2 regions of the Secundilactobacillus malefermentans genome follow, and region 2 is predicted to be linked to the other one. Evidence: predicted binding sites of a transcription regulator. Region 2 holds the regulator's gene; the other holds the start of a gene.

Region 1 (10,835 bases), 550 kb from region 2:
AAGGTCGTGGGTAAATATGATGTTGATCGAAATATTTCCTTTGGCGCGTATTTTAAGCAAATTCTAATAAATCAGCGAGTTGATTTATTAAGAGAAAGTTTAGCTTATAAGCGCCAAATTAATCGGATAGCCGTTTCGTTGGACGTTAATCCAGAATTCTTTCAGGATAATTTGCAGGATTACGGGACCGTTCTACCGGAAACTAAAACATTGTTTAACGAGGCTGTGCAGGGATATCTAACAAATCAACTTTCACCCCTAGAACGAGATGTTTTAATACGCGTTTTAAAACACCTGACTTTCGCTGAAATTGCCGATGATTTACAAATTAGTTTCAGAAAAGTAAGGAGCGCTTACGAACGTGCTCATAAAAAGGCAAAAATTTTAGCACGCGGATAAGGTTTGATTGACGAGGGTCAGGATAGATGATAGAATTGTTCTGTCTTTAAGGAGGTGCTAGCAATGGCACAAAAAAAAGTTGCTCTTGCCTGTTCTGAATGTGGCTCACGTAATTACACAATTGCGTACAGCCCAAATCGGACGCACCGGTTAGAAGTAAAAAAGTTTTGTAAATATTGTGGAAAATACACGTTACACCAGGAAACACGTTAATTAATAAACTTCAGGAGGAAAGAGCATGCACATCTTTAGATTTATAGGCAGTGTTGTTGAAGAAATGAAGCACGTTTCTTGGCCAAATGCCAGTCAAACTCGTCGTGATACGAGTGCTGTGCTGACGACATCAATCTTGTTTGCAATCTTCTTTGCAATTGTGGATTATGCTGTTCAAGCTGGCCTTCAACTGTTGGCTTAGTTTGACTATTAGCCACTTAAATGGTTTAATTAATTGAATGTTTGTTGACCAAAAACTTCGCTAGCCGAGGTTTTTTTATTTTGGAAAAGGAGAAACTTATAATGGTCGAATCAGCTGAAAAACAATGGTATGTCTTACATACTTATTCTGGATACGAAAACAAAGTTAAAATGAATTTAGAGTCTCGTGCGCAAACAATGGGCATGAGCGACTTTATTTTTCGCGTTGTAGTTCCTGAAGAAGAAGAGCGAGAAGTTAAGAATGGCAAAGAAAAGATTAAAATGGATAAAACCTTCCCAGGTTACGTTTTAGTTGAAATGGTTATGACCGATCAATCATGGTATATCGTTCGTAATACACCTAACGTCACTGGATTCGTTGGCTCTCACGGTCAAGGATCAAAGCCGACACCATTATTGCCTGACGAAGTAGAGTTGGTTCTACAACGTATCGGAATGAGTGCGAGACACCAAGATCTTGACGTCAAGAATGGCGATACAGTCAAGATTGTGGACGGCGCCTTTGCAAATCTTGAAGGTAAAGTAACAGAAGTTGATAACGAAAAGATGAAACTGAAAGTTAACATTAATATGTTTGGTCGTGAAACAAGCACTGAACTTAACTTTGACCAAATAGACCCCGTTATTGACTAGAAACTTAATTTCTAGATTTACCCACTAATCGTCTTAAATAAATTGGTGGTTCGTCATTAATGTGTTATACTATTCTAGTATGTTTTTGCATACTGACGTGGGAGGAGAAATATAAATCTCCATTTACCACACACGGACTTAAGGAGGTATTGTCTCGTGGCTAAAAAAGTGACTAATGTTGTTAAATTACAAATACCAGCTGGAAAAGCAACACCAGCTCCACCAGTTGGACCTGCACTAGGTCAAGCAGGTATCAATATCATGGGATTCACTAAAGAATTCAATGCACGTACTGCTGACCAAGCAGGAATGATTATTCCTGTCGTTATTTCAGTATACGAAGACCGTTCATTCGACTTCGTTACAAAGACTCCACCAGCAGCCGTTCTTTTAAAGAAGGCAGCAGGAGTTGAAAAGGGTTCTGGCGAACCAAACACGAACAAGGTTGCTACTGTAACCAAGGATCAAGTTAAGGAAATCGCTCAAACCAAAATGCAAGACCTAAACGCTGCTGATGTAGAAGCAGCAATGCGCATGGTTGAAGGTACTGCTCGAAGCATGGGTTTCACTGTCGAAGGTTAATCTCATGTTGGGATTGCTAGTCGGATACTTCATGAAAATGAATGTATCAAGTGGGAGGAAAATCCGCTAAAACCACATTTGCAAGGAGGAAAACAGAAAAATGGCAAAAAAAGGTAAAAAATACCAAGACGCCTTGAAGCAGGTAGACCAAGAAAAGGTTTACTCAATTCAGGACGCAGTAGAATTAGTTAAAAAAATGGACTTTGCAAAGTTCGATGCAACAGTTGAAATCGTCTTTCATTTAAATCTTGATACAAAGCAAGCTGATCAACAATTACGTGGTGCCGTTGTTTTACCAAATGGTACTGGTAAGGATCAGACTGTTGTTGTCTTTGCTAAGGGTGACAAGGCTAAAGAAGCTGAAGCAGCCGGTGCTGACTTTGTTGGCGACGACGATTTAGTTGCTAAAATTCAAGACGGTTGGCTTGATTTTGATGTTGCAATTGCAACACCAGATATGATGGCTAAAGTTGGTCGTTTAGGCCGTGTTCTTGGACCTAAGGGCTTAATGCCTAACCCTAAGACTGGTACTGTTACCATGGAAGTCGGTAAAGCTGTATCAGAATCTAAGGCTGGTAAAGTAACATACAGAACGGACCGTGACGGTAACGTTGCAGTTCCTGTTGGAAAGGTTTCATTTGACTCTGATAAGTTAGTTGGGAACTTAGCAACCATTGAAAATGTGATTGTTAGTGCTCGTCCCGCAGCAGTTAAAGGAACTTACGTAAAGCACGTTTCAATTGCAACGACATTTGGACCAAGTGTTAACGTTGATTTATCGTCATTCTAACTAGTTAAATAAAAAAATCTCTAATTGACTTTATTTAAATTACATGTTAATTTAATATAGTTGATTCATGATCTGCCTAAGACTCAGGTGGCGAAAGCCTTAATTTATGCCTGCCGAGGAAATTATTATCTATATGATAGTATTTGACTCTCTGTGTCGGGTGGACACGGGGATTTTTTTATCCCTAAAATCTTTAGGAGGTGAAAAACACATGAGTAACAATAACATTGATATCAAAGCAAAACACGTTGATGAGGTCACAGAACGTTTTAACAATGCCGTTTCTGCTATCGTTGTCGATTATCGTGGATTGGATGTTGCTGAGGTTACCGAATTACGTTCACAATTACGTGAAGCAGGTGTCTCAATGAGCGTTATCAAAAACAAAATCTTGAACCGTGCAGCTGACAAAGCTGGTTATGGTGATTTGAAAGATGTCTTCGTTGGACCTACAGCCGTTGCTTTCTCTGATGAGGATGCAATCGCTCCAGCTAAGATCTTGAAGAAGTTTGCTGATGATAACGATAAGCTATCTATTAAGGGTGGTTTAATTGAAGATAAGCTTGTATCTGTTGATGAAATCAACGTATACGCTTCATTACCTAGTCGTGATGACTTACTTTCAATGCTTGCAAGTGCCTTGCAAGATCCTATGCGTAAGATTGCAAGAGCTGTTAAGGCTGTTGCAGACAAAGCTGGCGAAGGCGAAGCTGCCTAAGCTGTTTCAAACAACTAATTATATATAAAACGGAGGAAACAAACATGGCTTTTGATAAAGATTCTATCATTGCTTCCCTTAAGGAAGCTTCAATTACTGATTTAAACGATTTGGTAAAGGCTATCGAAGAAGAATTTGACGTATCAGCTGCTGCACCAGTTGCAGTTGCCGCTGCCGGTGGAGACGCTGCTGCAGCTAAGGATTCTTACGATGTTGAAATTACTGAATCTGGTGACCAAAAGGTTAAAGCTATCAAGGCAGTTCGTGAAATCACTGGACTTGGCTTGAAGGATGCTAAGGGTCTCGTTGACGATGCACCATCAATCGTTAAGGAAGGCGCTACAGAAGACGAAGCTAACGACATCAAGGCTAAGCTTGAAGAAGTTGGCGCAACTGTTACTCTTAAGTAGTAATCAGCTGTAAAGCAAGCCATTATTGGCTTGCTTTTTTATATCTCGACAAAATAAATAGGACAATTCGGAATAAAATCTGAATTGTCCTATTTTGGGTATTTAGCTACTTGTCATCGGGATCTTTAACGAGGTAGATAAAAGGACGTGGTGAGTTATTAGCACATCCTTTCTATGTAACTATTGTATTAAAATACTTTCTATTTGTTCATCAGTTAAACCACCTATTTTAAATGGTAAATAATCAGATATACCAAGTAAAAAATCAGCAGAAGTATCTAGAATACTGCAAATTGTAGCAAAGGTTTTGAGTGGTCTTCTATCTTTCGCCAAAACAATCTATCGTCATAAGTTTCACTCTGCGCATAGGGTAGCAAAGTTAAGTACATAAAATAATGTTACTTTGTACGCTATATATGATTGTATTGATGTTTTTTTCTGTATTTGATAATATTAGATGTAACGAATATAACTATAGGTGGAATTTTTCAACTTCTGTTGATAGTTGTATTGAATACTACTATTAAAATAGCTCGTGAGATTATCTTTGATTCTTTTAATTGATATTAATCACAGTAGAATGGACATATTTTAATTTGAGTAGGCACAATTCATAGGGGAGAGGGGAAAAATAAAGATATCAGTGTTTTTGGTAAATTGGGGTTTTCATCAAGTTATAGCTTTATTATTGTTGTTAACTAAATTCACAATACTTTTGGGGATTCATCATGAAGTTAAAAAATATTGTATTAATAATTGCATTAAGTTTTGGATTAACGTTTGCTGCAGGTGCGGTGACGCAAACGACTAATGTATCGGCGGATAAAACGTATCGTGCATATAAGACAATGCCTAAGGTGCTGCGAGGAACATGGAGAACTGGGTATTTGAAGTATGGAAAAACAAAAACCAAAGTTCGTTGGACTTATAAATTCAATAAAACCTCTTATTATCTGACTATGTCACCTAAAGGTAAGCATTCAAAAACATTCAAATTTGCTATTAGCTATATGCTGTACAGATATAAAACTAAGCATTACGAATTTACAGGTGTAACGACAAAAAAGAATGGTCCATACAATCAACCTATGGAAATGAAACCAGTTCATCATAATGGCAAGAAGGCACTTGGATATTACAACACTTCAGTTACGAAACCTGACACGTATTATTATTATGTTCACAAATAGTTTAACAAATTTCCATGTTCATTTGTAAGTCTCGAACATCGGACTTATTTTATTTAACAATTAGTAGTAATCAATGTTTGAACAATAATACTACTAAACTCACAATCCTTTGGGGGAATTTAATTATGAAAAAGAAATTAATGTTAATCGTTGTTGCAATTATGGCTTTCTTTATGATCGCTGGTGTCTCTGACGCTTCTGCTAAAGCTAAGGTTTACAAATCTCATGTTTATGCTGCTAAGCAACTTAAACATCACTACTTCAAGCATACTTATACTAAGTACAGTAAGAAGGGCTTGATTTACACCACTCGTTCTTTAAAGCACTGGAATCATAAAGGTGCTAACTATAAACAGACTGCTTGGACAACTAACCAGTCTGTTACGGTTAAAAAGAGTAATGGCCATAAAGCTGTTTACTACTACATTAAGAACAAAAAGAATGGTATCAAGGGTTGGATCTGGCGTGGTTATTTAGCAAGTAAGCCAGTTAAAACTACCAAGACTACTAGTTATGAGGGATATAATCCTGACGGATTTGATGGACCTTCTGCCGCCGACGATCCTTCAGGCAAATCTTCTGGAAAATGGAAATCCGATGCTAGAGTCACTGCCTATTCTAAAAAATCAGATGCTGCATATAATAAGGCACAGAAAGAATTTAACGATTCATATGCAGCATATTTAGCTAAATTTAATGCTGAACATTCTACTAATTAATAATAATTAATAGTTTGAGCTCATCAAGGTGACTTGGTGGGTTCGCTAGTATTAATTATTAGCTAAACAAAGTTGGAATATGAATGTACCTTTGTCCTGGGATGGTATGTCCGATAAAATTCCCCAAGTTCAATCATCGATGTAACTATTATTTCTTAACATATGTTTAGCTATCATAATAGCAAAGGGCTCACCCTTCATTATTATTGGCTTGCTTTTTATATCTCGACAAAACAAATAGGACAATTCAGATTTTATTCTGAATTGTCCTATTTTTGGTATTTAGTTACTTATCATCAGGATCTTTAACGTTGTAATCAGCATCATCCATTGCTTCTACATCACCAAGCAAGTAGCCATTACCTACTTGAGAGAAGAAATCGTGGTTAGCCGTTGAAGTAGAGATACCATTCATGACGATGGGGTTAACATCTTCAGCTGTATCTGGGAAGAGAGGATCCTGGCCTAAGTTCATGAGGGCTTTATTTGCATTATATCGAATGAAAGTAAGCACTTGATCTGTCCAGCCAACCTTATCATAAACGAGGTGAGTGTACTTTTCTTCATTGTTGTATAAGTCATACAAGAAGTTGTACATCCAATCCTTTAATTCTTGTTGTTCATTTTCGCTGATTTCATTAAAGGCGATTTGGAATTTGTAGCCAATGTAAGTACCATGGACTGATTCGTCACGCAGAATTAGTTTAATGATTTCTGCGACGTTGGCGAGCTTGTTATGGCCAAGATAGTAAAGTGGGGTGAAGAATCCAGAGTAGAATAAAAATGTCTCTAAGAAAACACTCGCAATCTTTTTCTTAAGTGGGTTTGCGTCGTCATGATAAAGATTGTAAATTCGACGGGTTTTATTTTGAAGAAATTCCTCTGTATCACTCCAGTTAAATATTTCATCAATTTCGTCAGGTGTATTTAAAGTTGAGAAAATTGATGAATAACTTTTAGCATGGACTGATTCCATAAATTGAATATTGTTAAGCACGGCAGTTTCGTGTTGTGTCCGAACATCGCGACGGAGTGCCGCCATACCATCCTGAGACTGTAAGGTATCTAATAGGGTTAAGCCACCAAAAACGTGTCCTACAACCCATTTATGGTCATCATCAAGTGTCCGCCAATCGGCCAAATCATTTGAGATTGGAATTCGCGTATCTAGCCAAAATTGTTCCGTGAGTTTTTCCCAGGTGGCTTTATCTATTTGATCAGAAATTTGGTTCCAATTAATTGCTTCATAATTTTCTTCAGACATTTTCATTCTCCCTTAAATTAAATTAACAACTAAATAACGCAACTCTCGCATTGGTTTGCCCCAATTTCGTCTTGATCATCGGTAAATGTTCGAACGTAATAAATTGATTTGATGCCCTTTCGATAGGCATAGTTCCTTAAAATACTTAAATCACGGGTCGTCATTTTATCTGTTCGGCCATTTTTCCATTCATAAAGGCCTTCTGGAATTGTTGAACGCATAAAGAGGGTGAGACTCATTCCTTGATCCACATGCTTTTGAGCAGCAGCATATACGTTGATGACCTTTCGCATATCCATGTCGTATGCGGACATGTAATATGGCATCGTTTCATTTGAAAGGTATGGCGCTGGATAATAAATTTTACCAATCTTCTTTTCTTGGCGTTCCTCAATTCGATTAATGATTGGATGCAAACTAGCGGTTGTATCATTAATATACGAAATTGAGCCGTTTGGTGCAACTGCTAATCTGTTTTGATGGTAAAGGCCATCCTTCATAACTGCCTCTTTTAAAGCTTTCCAGTCGTCTTCTGTTGGAATAAAAATATCTTTGAAGAGGGCCTTTACTTCGTCAGATTCTGGGCCCCAATCTTTAGTGACGTACTTATCAAAATATTTTCCTGATGCGTAATCACTCTTCTCAAAATTGTAGAAAGTTTCATGGCGTTCCTTTGCAATTTCATTAGAGGCTTTGAGGGTCCAGTAATTAAGTAGCATGAAGTAAACATTGACAAAGTCTAGAGAAACTTTTGAACCGTAATAAATTTGATTTTTAGCTAAAAAGCTGTGAAGTCCCATAGCACCAAGACCAATGGTGTGAGCCAATTTGTTTCCGTTTTGAATTGACGGAACAACATCGATATCTGAATGATCCGTTACAAAGGTGAGGGCTCTAACCATTGTTTCAACAGATTCGCCAAAATGGGGGCTGTTCATCAAATTGAGAATGTTGGTAGAACCGAGGTTACATGAAATATCTCGGCCAAGGTTAACGTATTTCTGTTGGTTATCCACAGTTGATGGAGATTGAACCTGAAGTATTTCTGAACACAAATTACTCATGACGATTCTACCATCGATTGGATTATCTCGGTTAGCCATATCGATGTTAATAATGTAAGGATAGCCAGATTCTTGTTGTAATTTACCAATCTCGGTTTCAAGTTCCCGAGCAGAAAGCTTTTTCTTATGAATCCTATCGTTTGCGACCATGTTGTCGTATTCTTTTGTAATATCAACGTAGGAGAATGGTGTGCCGTATTCGCGCTCAACGTCATAAGGACTGAATAAGTACATATCGTCATCTGCTTTGGCCAGTTCATAAAACTTATCCGGAACTGTAATTCCAAGTGATAGAGTCTTTAACCTAATTTTTTCATCGGCGTTTTCCTTTTTGGCAGCTAAGAAGTCGATGATATCAGGATGAAAGACGCTTAAATAAACGACGCCGGCACCTTGTCGTTGGCCTAATTGATTGGAATATGAAAAGCTATCCTCAAGAAGTTTCATGACTGGGACAACGCCACTAGCAGCGCCTTCAATGTGCTTAATTGGATCGCCGGCACCACGAAGATTTGATAAATTAATACCAACTCCGCCACCGATTCTTGACAGTTGGAGGGCCGAATTGATTGTTCGACCAATGGTGTTCATATCGTCTGTTGTCTGAATGAGGAAACAAGAAACGAGTTCACCACGACGCTTACGGCCCGCATTTAAGAAACTAGGGGTTGCAGGTTGATATCGTTGGTGAATAATTTCGTCAGCGAGATTCATGGCCAGGTCTTCGTCACCGTCGGCAAAATAAAGTGCATTAAGTGCGGCACGATCGGTAAAGTTTTCAAGATAGTAATCGCCATCATCAGTCTTTAGTGCGTATTGTGCATAGTATTTATAAGCGGCCATGAAAGACTTAAAGTGGAAGTCTTGTTTCTTTAGGTAGTCGTAGAGTTTTTCAATGAAGCTAAAATCATACTTGTTAAAGAATTCAGATTCAATGTAATCATTATCTAATAGGTAATCGAATCGTTCTCTCAGAGAATTAAATGAGTACATGTTTGGCTCAACGTTTTGTTTTAAAAATGCTTGGAGTGCTTCCTGATCTTTCTGTAATGGAATCTGCCCATCTACTGGGATATTGATTTCGTTATTAAGGTCGTAATAGGTAACGTCCTTCAAATTTTTTAAAGTCATAATGCAATCCTCTTTCTAATTAGTTTTAGTTAAAATAAAAAAGGCCGATGCCATGAATTTTCATAGCATCGTTGCCCGGTTTAGTCTACTATGTATTATGTTAATACAATTTAGTAGTTTTCTTAGCCAGCTATCTTGCTAAGCATATCGGGTTGGAAACCAGAGATTAACGGTTGGCCTTCTGCTTCTATAACAGGAACTGATTGGAAACCTTTTTGCTTAAGATAGTCTATATATTGTGGTTCAACATTAATATTTCTTTCTTCAAATGGAACGTTGTGTTCCGAAAGAAAACGCTTTGTCATCTTACACTGCATACAATTATTCTTTGAATAAACAACAACTTTAGCCATAATAATTCCTCCCAACGAATTAACTAATAACTAAAGTGTACACTAGATTTTGAAAAAAACAACAGAAATACCCACCATATTTTGTGTTTTTCTAATGTGTAAACACCAAATATAGCTGAAAGGGCTTTCTGATAGGATTTAGAAAAACGACTAAGATTTGAAAGGAATTTTAAAAAATGACAGATCATTATTATTCGCATAATCCGGATGTTGCTCACGAAGAGAAACATTTTGAATTTACTTTACTAGGGAACGTTTTGAAGTTTGTAACGGATAATGGCGTGTTCTCAAAGCGAACCATTGATTTTGGCTCACGAGTTCTAATAGATAACGCAACGTTAGCTGATTTGCCCAAAGGTGATATTCTCGATTTAGGCACAGGATACGGGCCAATTGGTCTATCAGTTGCTAAAAAATACGCCAATCGTCAAATTGATATGGCCGACGTCAATGAACGTGCGCTTCATTTGGCAAAAATGAATGCAAGCGAAAATAACATTAAAAATGTCACCATTTTCACATCGGATATTTACAGTCAGGTGACTAAAAAATATGCAGCAATATTAACCAATCCACCCGTAAGAGCTGGTAAACAGGTCGTGGATGACATGCTTTCTGGAGCATCCGACCATTTAGTAGTGGGTGGTCATTTGAATGTCGTTTTGCAAAAAAAGCAGGGCGCCCCTTCAGCAAAGAAATTGATGACTGAAGTTTTTGGTAACTGTGAAGTCATCAAAAAAGACAAAGGTTATTATATATTGGATAGTGTAAAGGAATAGGTATTGATGGAAGAAAATAAAACCAGATTCATGCGGGCTGCGCTAGATGAGGCAAAGCAAGCTGCTTTAATTGGGGAGGTGCCGATCGGGGCGGTTGTCGTTCATGATAATAAAATTATAGGCAGGGGCCACAATTTGCGAGAACATTCGAACGAGGCTGGTGCTCACGCAGAGATGATTGCCATTATGGAAGCTAATCACGTCTTAAAAAGTTGGCGCTTAATTGATTGTGATCTCTACGTCACGGTTGAACCTTGTCCAATGTGCAGTGGTGCGCTCATCAACTCCCAAATTAAAACGCTCTATTTTGGCGCACGAAATCCTAAAGCAGGCACCGTTAAATCACTGTATGAACTCTTATCGGATGA
Region 2 (10,835 bases):
TTTGCTTGTTTCGATCCATCCACTGTTTCATTGACTCGCTTATGTTATCCATTTAGCTAATCCCCCTTTTCTTCAGAATTTCGATTCTGTAGTTCTGAAAGTTGTTTGTCCAAATCTGCAATTTCAGCCTTTGATAATGACTGCGCTCGTTGCTTCGGCGTATAATCATCTTTTGCCCAATCTGGTAGTGTTTCTACCCTTTTCGGGGCACCACTTTGGGTACGCTTTTTACTGTGTGATCCACCATCTCTGCCCTTTTGATGATTATGAATCTCAGCTAATGCCGACTCAGGGCTATTAACCTTGCTTCGTGACCAATCATTTGCAATAGTATCCACCAAATTTTTATTTAGTGTTGGAAGCGCCCTATCATTTAAAATGTAAAAAATCATGACGTTAACAGTAGCAGTCGAAAAGAGTTGACGACTAACTAATTCTCTTAAAATTCGTTGCTCTCCAGATGTAACAAAGCCACCCGTTTCTTGTTTAATACCATTTAAAAAATCAACGGGATCATAGGATTTAACTGAATTTAAAAGTGCCACTTCTTTTGCTGAAAATGAATTCTCATTTGTACTTGCAACGGCCTCTTCATCAGACTCAGCTACTTTTTCATGAACTGGGGATTTGCTTTGACGCTCATATTGCTCAGAAATTAGTGTCTTTAACCGATTAGGATTAAATTTATTAGTCGCAATATCGGTAGCTGCAGTTATTACTTTTGCCATTGCGGTTTCATCCAAGCCATACAGCATATGTTCGGTCAAAATTAAGGTTCGAAAATCGTTTAATTGCGTTGTATCTACGTATGACTTTTGCAGAATTTCAGCCAAAAATTGGAAATCAAAATCATTTTCATCTTGAATTTCCTTCCGTACACTTTTTTGGGAAACTTGCTGGGCCTGATTCCCAATGTTTGAAATTAAGTCTGGCTTCGTTTGTAATTTATCGCTGGCTACATGAAAAATTTCTAAAAAGCTTTTGCTAATATCTTTTGAATCTGTAGGCATATCTGTCGTCAAAATGAATTCATTTGCTAAATTCTTGTATGAATCTTCTCCGATAATATCGAGTAATAAAATACTCAATAAATCATCTTGGAAGAATTGATCTGGTTTCAATGGCTCGATTAATTCAAATATGAACAACGGGGTTCCTTGAACTCCACTAACGTAAGTTCGAAGTAACCCCGCTGCCTCTAATTTTGTACGTGCTTCATAAAGGGTTGGCAAATCAACATTAAGCGTCTTCAGTAATTCAACATTTTGTCCTTGAGCGGACTTTCCCTCAATTTGAAAATGGGTCCAAAGCCAATTAATTAATGAAAATGAAACTGGTCCAATTATTGGTTCATAAAATAAGCTTAGAACCTGTTCGTCAATGTTTGAAAGACGACTCTTGCTTTGAATATTAAAATGGTCTTTCGCATTTAGTTGCTGCCAAGAATCAGCCATATGATTTTTCGCACCTTTACAAATTACTTATCTTTTTTTGTATTCTTTTCTTTATCTCGTTCCATGATTCCTTTTAATTCTGTGAAGAAAACGCCCATATCTTTAAATTGCCGATAAACACTTGCAAACCTGATATAAGCAATTTCATCCACATCAACTAGCCGTTTCATAACAAACTCACCAATTAGTTGACTTGAAACTTCATTCTCACCTAAAGCTCGAACTTCATTTTCAACTTCATCAACAATTTTAGACATGACATCCATTCCAACAGGACGTTTCTCTGCTGACCGAATGATACCTCGTAATATTTTTTCTCTACTGAATTCTTCTCGAGTTCCATTCTTTTTGATAACAAGAAGTGGTGTAACCTCCACTCGTTCAAACGTTGTAAATCGGAAACCACAATTTTCGCATTCTCTACGTCGTCTAATAACACGTCCATCATCAGTGGGACGACTATCAACAACTCTAGAACCGTTGTGGTGACAGTGTGGGCATTGCATTAATTGTCACCTCATTTATTTTTGGTATTCTCTAATTCTTCACTTGCTAGCCATTTTAACACTTGTGCTTTTGTTTCCGCAACAGCATGCGAATTGTCAATGACAAATGATGCCTTGGCAATTTTTTCTTTTAATGGTAATTGACTATCAATTCGGCTTTGGGCATCACTTTTAATTGAATTATCCCGACGCATCAGCCGCTCCAATTGAACCGATTCAGGAACTTCTACAACAGTAATTTCATCTACCAAGTTTTCAAAGTGCGCTTCAAATAACGTTGGCATATCGAGAACGACTACCTTTTTCCCTTGATTTGAAAGGGTCTTGAGCTGCCTTTTAATTTCTTCTTTTATCAGTGGATTCATGATGTTATTAAGCTCAATCAGCTTTTGAGGGTTCGTGAAAACCAGTAATCCTAATTTTTTGCGGTTAAGTTTGCCAGTTTCACTTAAATAATCAGTTCCAAAATAGCTAATAATTTGTTTTAGTGCTTCCGATTCAGGAGCAACTAATTGTCTCGCAATTTCATCAGCATCCACAACTGAAATGCCTTGTTCCCTAATAATTTTCGAAACAGTTGATTTTCCAGTTGCAATTCCACCCGTTAATCCAATAACCTTCAAGTTATTTATCTCCTATAATTGGCTGACAATGGGGACAAAAATGCGTGCCTCTTTGTGCAACCTTTATTTTCTCGATAGTTGTTCCACAACGCTCACATGGTTCCCCCTGCTTACCATAAACGTGAAGATGATTCTGAAAATTACCCGCCTCTCCAAAAGCAGTTGAAAAGGAATGTACCGTAGTGCCGTGTCCTTTAATTGCAATACCTATTTCATCAATAATAGCATCCCTCAGGTCAGCAATCTTTTCATCCGGTAGCTCATCCGTCTGTTGTAGTGGGTTTATCTGACTTAGCCAAAGTGTCTCATCAACATAAATGTTACCCAATCCGGCGATTTTGCTTTGATCAAGTAAGAATGGTTTGATTGTTCGGTGACTTTTTCGAAAAATTTTCTTCATATAATCGAGTTTTAACGTTTTTTCCGTTGGCTCGGGTCCCATGGCTTTCAGCCCTGGAATGACACTTTCATCCCCGGTATTAATCAATCGCATTCGTCCGAATTTTCTTGTATCTGTGTACCTTAGCTCACGACCATCCGATAAGTGAAAAATGACATGGGTGTGCTTAGTGACCACAGATCCCTCTGGTTGTACATCATACTTACCTTCCATTCTCAGATGAGAAACCATCGTTAAATGATCGTTAAACCTAAAAAGTAAGTATTTCCCGCGACGATCGATCCTTTCGATTGTTTTCCCTTGCAACGCCTGTTCAAAAAGCGGAGATTCTGGTGAAACCATCTTAAGGTATCTGACCTCCACACTATTAATTACGGCATTTTTCACCAAATTCGTTAAACCACGACGAACTGTTTCAACTTCAGGTAATTCTGGCATCTTATTTTACCCCCAAAAGAAATAATTATTTTGCGTCGTACCAAGTTGGTCCAAAATGGCTTTCAACTTTAAGAGGTATGGCAAGACTAATTGCTGAGTCCATAATGCTTGGTACTAATTTACTGAGTGTTTCAATTTCGCTTTCTGGTGCTTCGAAAATCAATTCATCATGAACCTGCAAAAGCATTGTTGCTTCCATATTTTTTAATGCCTTATCCATTTCAATCATGGCAACTTTAATAATATCTGCCGCACTACCTTGAATTGGTGTATTCATAGCGGTTCTTTCGGCAAAGCTCCGTTGGTTAAAGTTTCTAGCATTAATATCTGGAAGATACCGCCGTCTGTGTAAAATGGTTTCGACATAGCCTAGATCACGAGCTTGTTTAACGATATCGTCCATGTACTCCTTGACACCTGGATATTCGTTAAAGTAAGTGTCAATAAACTCTTTAGCCTGTTTTCGAGTAATACCGATATTCTGAGAAAGCCCAAAATCACTAATTCCGTAGACTATTCCAAAATTAACTGCCTTAGCTTGGCGCCGCATATTTGAAGACACTTCGGCATCTGGAGCTAATCGGAAAATCCTTCGAGCAGTACTTGCGTGAATATCCTCACCATTTTTAAACGCATTCTGTAAATTCTCATCACCAGTTAAATGTGCCAAAACCCGTAATTCAATTTGTGAATAGTCAGATGAAAAAATCTGCCAACCTTTCGTATGTGGAATAAAGGCTTGCCGAATCTGTCGTCCTTCTTCAGATCGAACTGGAATATTTTGCAAATTAGGGTCAACCGATGAAAGTCGTCCCGTTTGGGTTAAAGTTTGGACATAACGGGTATGCACCTTCTGATCCTCAGGATGAATGACCTTTAGGAGACCTTCCACATAAGTTGATTGAATTTTTGAGATTTGCCGATACCTTAAAATATTCTCTGCTATGGGCGCATCAGCAGCAAGTTTCTCTAACACATCTACCGAAGTAGAATATCCAGTCTTAGTTTTTTTAATAATCGGTAGTCGTAACTTTTCAAATAAAATTTTTCCCAACTGTTTTGGTGAACTAATATTGAATTCTTCTCCAGCCTCTTGAAAAATTGTCAGTTCTATTTCACTAAGCTTTTCTTTGAAGACACTCTTCATGCTTTCAAGTCGGTCGGCATCGACCTTAATACCTGCAATTTCCATTCTGGCTAAAACGAACGCAACAGGTCGTTCCAAATCTAAATATAAGTCCATTTGATTGTTTTCTTGCAGTTCTTTATATAGTTGAGGTTTCAATTTTTGAATGGCTTTTTCTTTACGGGCAAAATGGCTGTACAAAATATCATCATTTAGCGGTACTTCTCGTTTTGCACCCTTGCCATAAACTTCTTCATCAGTTTCAATTTCTTTATACCCATGTTGCTTAGCTAATTTACCTAAATCATTATTATTGTCATTTGTATCCAGTAAATACGAGCAAAGTAATAAATCAAAATCAACAGATGAAAGTTTGACCCCTAATCGATTTAGTCCAACATAAGTTCGCTTTAAGTCAAAAACGTCCTTCGTAATTTGGTCATTCTGCAAAAAACTTTTGAGTTCCGATTTTGTGAGCAAATCAACATCTCGGCTAACGTACCATTCGTTCCCTGACCCGATAACGAAGCCGGTCATTGGTGAAGTATGATAATTATCTTCTGGCATTTCTAGATAAAAGGCAGCACCATCTGATAAGTCAGATATTTCATCCAAATTGGACTCATTTAAAACTGTATACGAAATATCCTCTAAATCCACTTCCACTGCAGTTCCGGTTACACCTTGATCACTTAATTTGTTCAAAAATGATTGGAAATTCATCTTTTGGTAAAAATCGATCAACTTTTCCATCACTGGCCCATCATAAGTCAGGTCTTCAAGTCCGATTTTTATTGGTGCATCACGTTTGATAGTAGCTAATTGACGCGCTCTAAAAGCTTTATCCTCATCCTCAATTAAATGTTCCTTCAATTTTTTAGCAGTAATATCATCTATATGATCATAAACGCCTTGAATACTGCCAAATTGCTGAATTAAGGAGACAGCCGTCTTAGGACCAACCTTAGTAACACCAGGGTAATTGTCGGAATTGTCGCCTTGTAACCCTTTCATCTCAATAATTTGTTCTGGGGTAATTCCCAACTTTTCCTTCACAAACTCTGGGGTGTAATGTTCAACATCGGTTACTCCTCGTTTAGAAACAGAGACGGTTGTTAGATCCGAGGTTAGTTGTGTTAAATCACGATCTCCGGTAACAATCGTCGTTTGAATACCTGCCTCTTCAGCCTCATGCGCCAAAGTTCCGATGATGTCATCTGCTTCATAATCTTTTAGTTCATAAGTCTTAATGCCCCGACTCGTGAGTAGGTCTTTGATATATGGCATTTGTTCTGAGAATTCACTTGGTGTTTTAGCTCGACCAGCCTTGTAATCAGAATACATCTTCGTCCTAAAGGTCGTTTTCCCTGCATCAAAGGCAACCAACACCTTAGTGGGTTCTACGTGATTTAACATCAGTTCGAGCATTGTATTGAATCCATAAATTGCATTTGTGTGCAAACCTTCTTCATTTGTAAAGCGGCTCAATGAATTGTACAGCGCAAAAAACGCTTTAAAAGCAACACTATTTCCATCAATCAGTAACAATTTATCTTTAGCCATTATTTTCTCCTTAAAGTTTCTAAATATAAGTGTACCAAATTACGTCACCTTTCGGCTGAAAAAATGTTTGAGATAGTTCATAAAATATAATAAAAAGGCTATGTCATAAAATGACATAGCCTTTATTTGATGACTAATTTCGGTTTCCACCAATACCGCCAAAAATTTGTAACATGTTTAAGAATAGGTTAACAAAATCAAGGTAGAGTTGTAGGGCGCCCATGATGGCCAAACCGGATACAGAGACTTGACCTGAATTTTGCATGTACAACTTCTTCATCCGCTGTGTATCTGTCGCAGTCAAAATTGTAAAAATAATGATTGCAATGGCAGAGAAGGCCATCGAAATCCAGCTACTTTGGATAAATAAATTAATGATCATAACAACGATTAATGCAATTAAAGCCGCAGTTGCCTGGGTTCCTAATTTAGTTAAATCACGTTTCGTAACGGCACCAAATCCTGCCATAACAAGGAACACTGCTGCACTCGCTACAAAAGCACTCGCAATTGAGGTGCTGGTGTAAATCAGTGTATAAATTGAAAATACCCCACCACTAATCATCGCGTAAATCATTAAGAAAATGAAACTTAATCCCGTATTTTTCATTGCTTGTGAAGAAATCAAAAAGGGAAAAACAAACCAGATAATTAACGGAATCCAAATCATTCCGCCGCTAAAGTTCGTCATGAAATTTGGAAAAAACTGTGTAATTGCAAACGACGTTCCTGCTGAAACCAATACTGCCAGTCCCATCCAAGCAAACATCTTCGTCATAAAAGCGTTCAGACCAACGTCAGCATTAACGACTCTTCGACCATCATAATTATTCATTCATAAACCCCCATCTATCATTTACATTAAGAGATAAAGTATCATGCAATCACTTGTGAGTCAATCAATTACAACATCAATTATAAGACCTTAATTATTCTTTAGTGAAAGATGGCTTAATAGATCCTCGTATGCTCGTTCATATTTCTGAACGTCACCGGCACCCATAAATACGACAACAGCATCGTGGTAATCAAGTAATGGCGACATATTATCTACTGTTAAAATATCCCCACCTTTAGTAATTTTCTTTGCTAAATCTTTACTTGAAACTGTTCCGCTCGTTTCTCTTGCAGAGCTAAAAATGTCTGTCAGGTAAACCCTATCAGCCATACTTAACGATTTTGCAAAATCGTCCATCAATGCAATCGTCCGAGAGAAAGTATGTGGCTGGAATACCGCAATAACTTCCTTGTCAGGATACTTTTGGCGAGCTGCATCCAAGGTTGCGTTAATTTCAGATGGATGGTGAGCATAATCGTCGATAATTGTCATATCAGCAAGTTTTCTCTCTGTGAATCGACGCTTAACTCCCTTAAAACTCAGTAATTCCTTCTTGATTTCACCTAAGTCAACATCTTCAAAATATGACACAGCAATGACTGCCAAACTATTAAGAACGTTATGTTTCCCAAAAAGTGGAACTGAGTAAGTTCCTAAGAACTCGTCATGATGATAAACATCAAATTTAGAACCACTCGTCGTTCGTTTAATATTTGTCGCTCTAAAGTCATCGGTTTCACCAGTTCCATAGTAGTAAATTGGCACATTGGCTTGGAGTTTTCTTAGTTCTTTATCATCGCCCCAAGCAAAAATTCCCTTTTTAACTTGGTTGGCAAGCGTTTGAAATGCAGAAAATACATCATCAATTCCGGTATAGTAATCCGGGTGATCAAAATCAATGTTAGTCATGATGACATAGTCTGGCTTGGTTGCCAAAAAATGACGTCGATATTCATCTGCTTCATACACGAAGAAACGGGCATCAGGAACGCCCTTCCCTGTACCATCACCAATTAAATAGCTTGTTGGTGCAATACCACTTAAAACATGTGAAAGTAAGCCAGTGGTACTCGTTTTTCCATGTGCGCCAGCAACACCAATACTGGTATATCCTTCAATTAATTTCCCAAGAAATTCGTGGTAGCGATAAACAGGTAATTTCATATCCCGTGCTTTTTTAATTTCTGGATGATCATCGTCAAATGAGTTCCCTGCAATGATTGTCAGGCCAGTCGTAATATTGGCTGCATCAAACGGCAACACCTTAATGCCAGCTTGTTCCAGTCCACGCTGAGTAAATGTGTATTGAGTGATATCAGATCCTTGAACCTTAAAACCCTTATCGTGAAGAATTAAAGCTAATGCACTCATCCCTGAGCCCTTTATTCCGACAAAATGATAAACTGTATCGCTATCCATGAATATCCTCTTTTCCGTCACTTATAAATCTGCATAATTGACGTTAATATTTATCAGTAAATTTAAATTTAGTTTAGCACAATCATTTTTTTGTGAAAAGCTTCCTATAATTCTGAATCATCAGTCTCTGACTCTAAATCATCTTTTGAAAAGTAAACATCGCGAGGCTTTGACCCGTGTTGTTCTGAAATGAAGTGTCTACTCTCTAACTCGTCAATCAAATTAGCGGCTCGGTTATAACCGATTGAAAAGACTCTTTGTAACTTAGAGGTTGAGACATTCTTTTCTGCAGAAATGTAGGTCAAAACTTGGGGCATCAACCGATCCTCATTCGATTGCATTCGATTGGCATTAACTAACTCATCCGGTGCAAATTCATACCTAGCTTCCTGCTGTTTCCGAACATAATCTGTGACTGCATCCACTTCCTGATCAATGAATGCACCTTGAAATCTGACAGGCTGACTCGCGCCATTACCGAGGTAGAGCATGTCACCACGACCAAGCAAGCGTTCCGCCCCACTTGTATCTAGGATTGTCCTGGAATCAATTTGGCTTGATACCATAAAGGCAATTCGGGTTGGAATATTATTTTTAATTGTCCCAGTCACAACATCAACACTAGGTCGTTGCGTTGCTACTAGAAGATGTATTCCAGCGGCTCTAGCTTTTTGGGTAATCCTAACAATGTAGTCTTCCACTTCATTTGAGGCCACCATCATTAAGTCAGCAAGCTCATCAATAACAATGACAATGTATGGCATTTTCAGCCCGTACTCGTGTGACTCCTCTGCCTTTTGATTGAATTGTTCAATATTTCGGGCACCACCAGCTGCCAAACGTTCATACCGTTGATCCATCTCATTTACAACCCATTTCAAGGCAGCAGAAGCAACTTTAGGATCAGATATAACGGGCGCCAATAAATGCGGAATTCCATCATAAGGGGCCATTTCAACCGCTTTAGGATCAATCAACAATAACCTTAGTTGTGCCGGCGTTGCTTTATAAAGTAGTGAAATTAAAACGCTATTGATGAAAACAGACTTCCCGGATCCAGTTGCTCCAGCAATGAGGCCATGCGGCATTTTTCTCAAATCAGTTACTTGTGGTTTTCCAAACAAATCCACCCCTAAAGCAACCGTCAAGGGAGACTTGCTTGTCTTAAATTCCTCCGAATTAACAATTTCGGACAGCATAACTGGCCGTGGCTTTGGATTAGGAATCTCAATACCAACTGTATTACGCCCAGGAATTGGGGCCTCAATCCGAATATCCTTTGCTGATAAAGCTAACTTTAGGTCATCAGTTAAATTGGTGATTTTGCTTACCTTGACACCTAGTGCTAGATTTACCTGGAATTGCGTTACCGTAGGCCCAATCGTCCAGTTCACAACTTTAGCATTCACGTTGAACGCTTGGAGCGTTGCGTTAAGCTTCTTTTCCTGCTCCCTCGTCCAATTTTCCTCATCCTGTCGATTCGTTGTCACAGGTGGCTTTAATAGCGAACTGCTGGGAAATGTATACCCTGGGTTTACGCTAATGTTTTCTTTTTCAATTTTTTTGTCTTGAATGACCTCATTAACTTCATCTGATTTTTGAGGCTTATTAAAAAAGGAAAGATCCGTATTTTTACTGGTTAAATTAGTTTCATCATTGAGGATGTTTCCTAATGACTGACCTAACCCTCGTTTAGGTGAAGCTTCAGATTCCCGTTGTTTTCTGAGCTTAATTTGTTCTTCAAGTCTCTTCTTACGATTCTCAAAAGCGACATTATGCTGATCTGAGTGAACCTCAATCGGCTTGACATCCTCTTCTTGACTTGCTTCTTTGCTCTCTTCAACAGGAATACTAGGAATTGGACTAATCTCTGTTTTATCCTGCTGTCGAATTCCCGTGAATTGAAGACTATTCGCATGATTTTCAGTTTCAATCACATCATCAGTGAGTGCCTGGCCATCATCAAAAAGAAAGTACGAGTCGCTCGACTTCCTAACCTGATTAAGTAAGCCTTTATAGTCAACTTTATTCGTTTTTTTATGCAACGTTTGCAGTTGCAAAGGTACTTTAGTTAAATGAAACGCACGAATTTCATCCAAGCCTTTGCTAATTGAAGAAACTGGAGTATCTGAATCATTAACCACTATTTTCCGCTCTTCGGGAACAGCGGAAGAACTCCCATCAACCGTTGTACTTGAATTAAATTTCCGTCGCGTATGGTTAGCCTTAACATTCTTTTCTATTTGCTGTGGCGCCTGCTCTTCTTTATTTAACCGTTCCCGTCTAGTGGGGAATTTTCGGTAAAATGCTGGCCCATCATAATGTCCCATTTTTTCACCATCCACTTATTGACTGCTACAACTAAAATATATGTATAACGAAAGATGCCTAAACAGCACCTCACTAGAATCTTTACGCAAAAATATGTTGGACCTGATCACTAGTTACATCAAAAGCAGCTCCGACCT

What was found. The regulator NrdR, encoded in region 2, represses ribonucleotide reductase genes. The targets are predictions, from matches to a motif close to ACACNATATATNGTGT.
Region 1: a site for NrdR is predicted at 9,760-9,775, ahead of nrdH (glutaredoxin-like protein NrdH). Genes of this name have one in related genera too.

Annotation. Positions count from the first base shown of each region.
Region 1 is NZ_CP042371.1:1,515,566-1,526,400, forward strand. It holds gene FGL90_RS07305 (sigma-70 family RNA polymerase sigma factor) at 1-399, shown strand, start outside; gene rpmG (50S ribosomal protein L33) at 463-612, shown strand; gene secE (preprotein translocase subunit SecE) at 638-814, shown strand; gene nusG (transcription termination/antitermination protein NusG) at 916-1,467, shown strand; gene rplK (50S ribosomal protein L11) at 1,624-2,049, shown strand; gene rplA (50S ribosomal protein L1) at 2,150-2,839, shown strand; ribosomal protein L10 leader region at 2,897-3,027, shown strand; gene rplJ (50S ribosomal protein L10) at 3,051-3,557, shown strand; gene rplL (50S ribosomal protein L7/L12) at 3,602-3,967, shown strand; gene FGL90_RS07350 (hypothetical protein) at 4,696-5,157, shown strand; gene FGL90_RS07355 (hypothetical protein) at 5,283-5,876, shown strand; gene nrdF (class 1b ribonucleoside-diphosphate reductase subunit beta) at 6,163-7,140, opposite strand; gene nrdE (class 1b ribonucleoside-diphosphate reductase subunit alpha) at 7,170-9,335, opposite strand; gene nrdH (glutaredoxin-like protein NrdH) at 9,458-9,688, opposite strand; gene FGL90_RS07375 (class I SAM-dependent methyltransferase) at 9,865-10,467, shown strand; gene tadA (tRNA adenosine(34) deaminase TadA) at 10,474-10,835, shown strand, end outside.
Region 2 is NZ_CP042371.1:42,825-53,659, forward strand. It holds gene dnaI (primosomal protein DnaI) at 1-52, opposite strand, end outside; gene FGL90_RS00245 (replication initiation and membrane attachment family protein) at 57-1,454, opposite strand; gene nrdR (transcriptional regulator NrdR) at 1,478-1,960, opposite strand; gene coaE (dephospho-CoA kinase) at 1,972-2,583, opposite strand; gene mutM (DNA-formamidopyrimidine glycosylase) at 2,585-3,421, opposite strand; gene polA (DNA polymerase I) at 3,447-6,110, opposite strand; gene FGL90_RS00270 (Bax inhibitor-1/YccA family protein) at 6,244-6,945, opposite strand; gene murC (UDP-N-acetylmuramate--L-alanine ligase) at 7,036-8,367, opposite strand; gene FGL90_RS00280 (DNA translocase FtsK) at 8,472-10,697, opposite strand; gene ytpR (YtpR family tRNA-binding protein) at 10,780-10,835, opposite strand, start outside.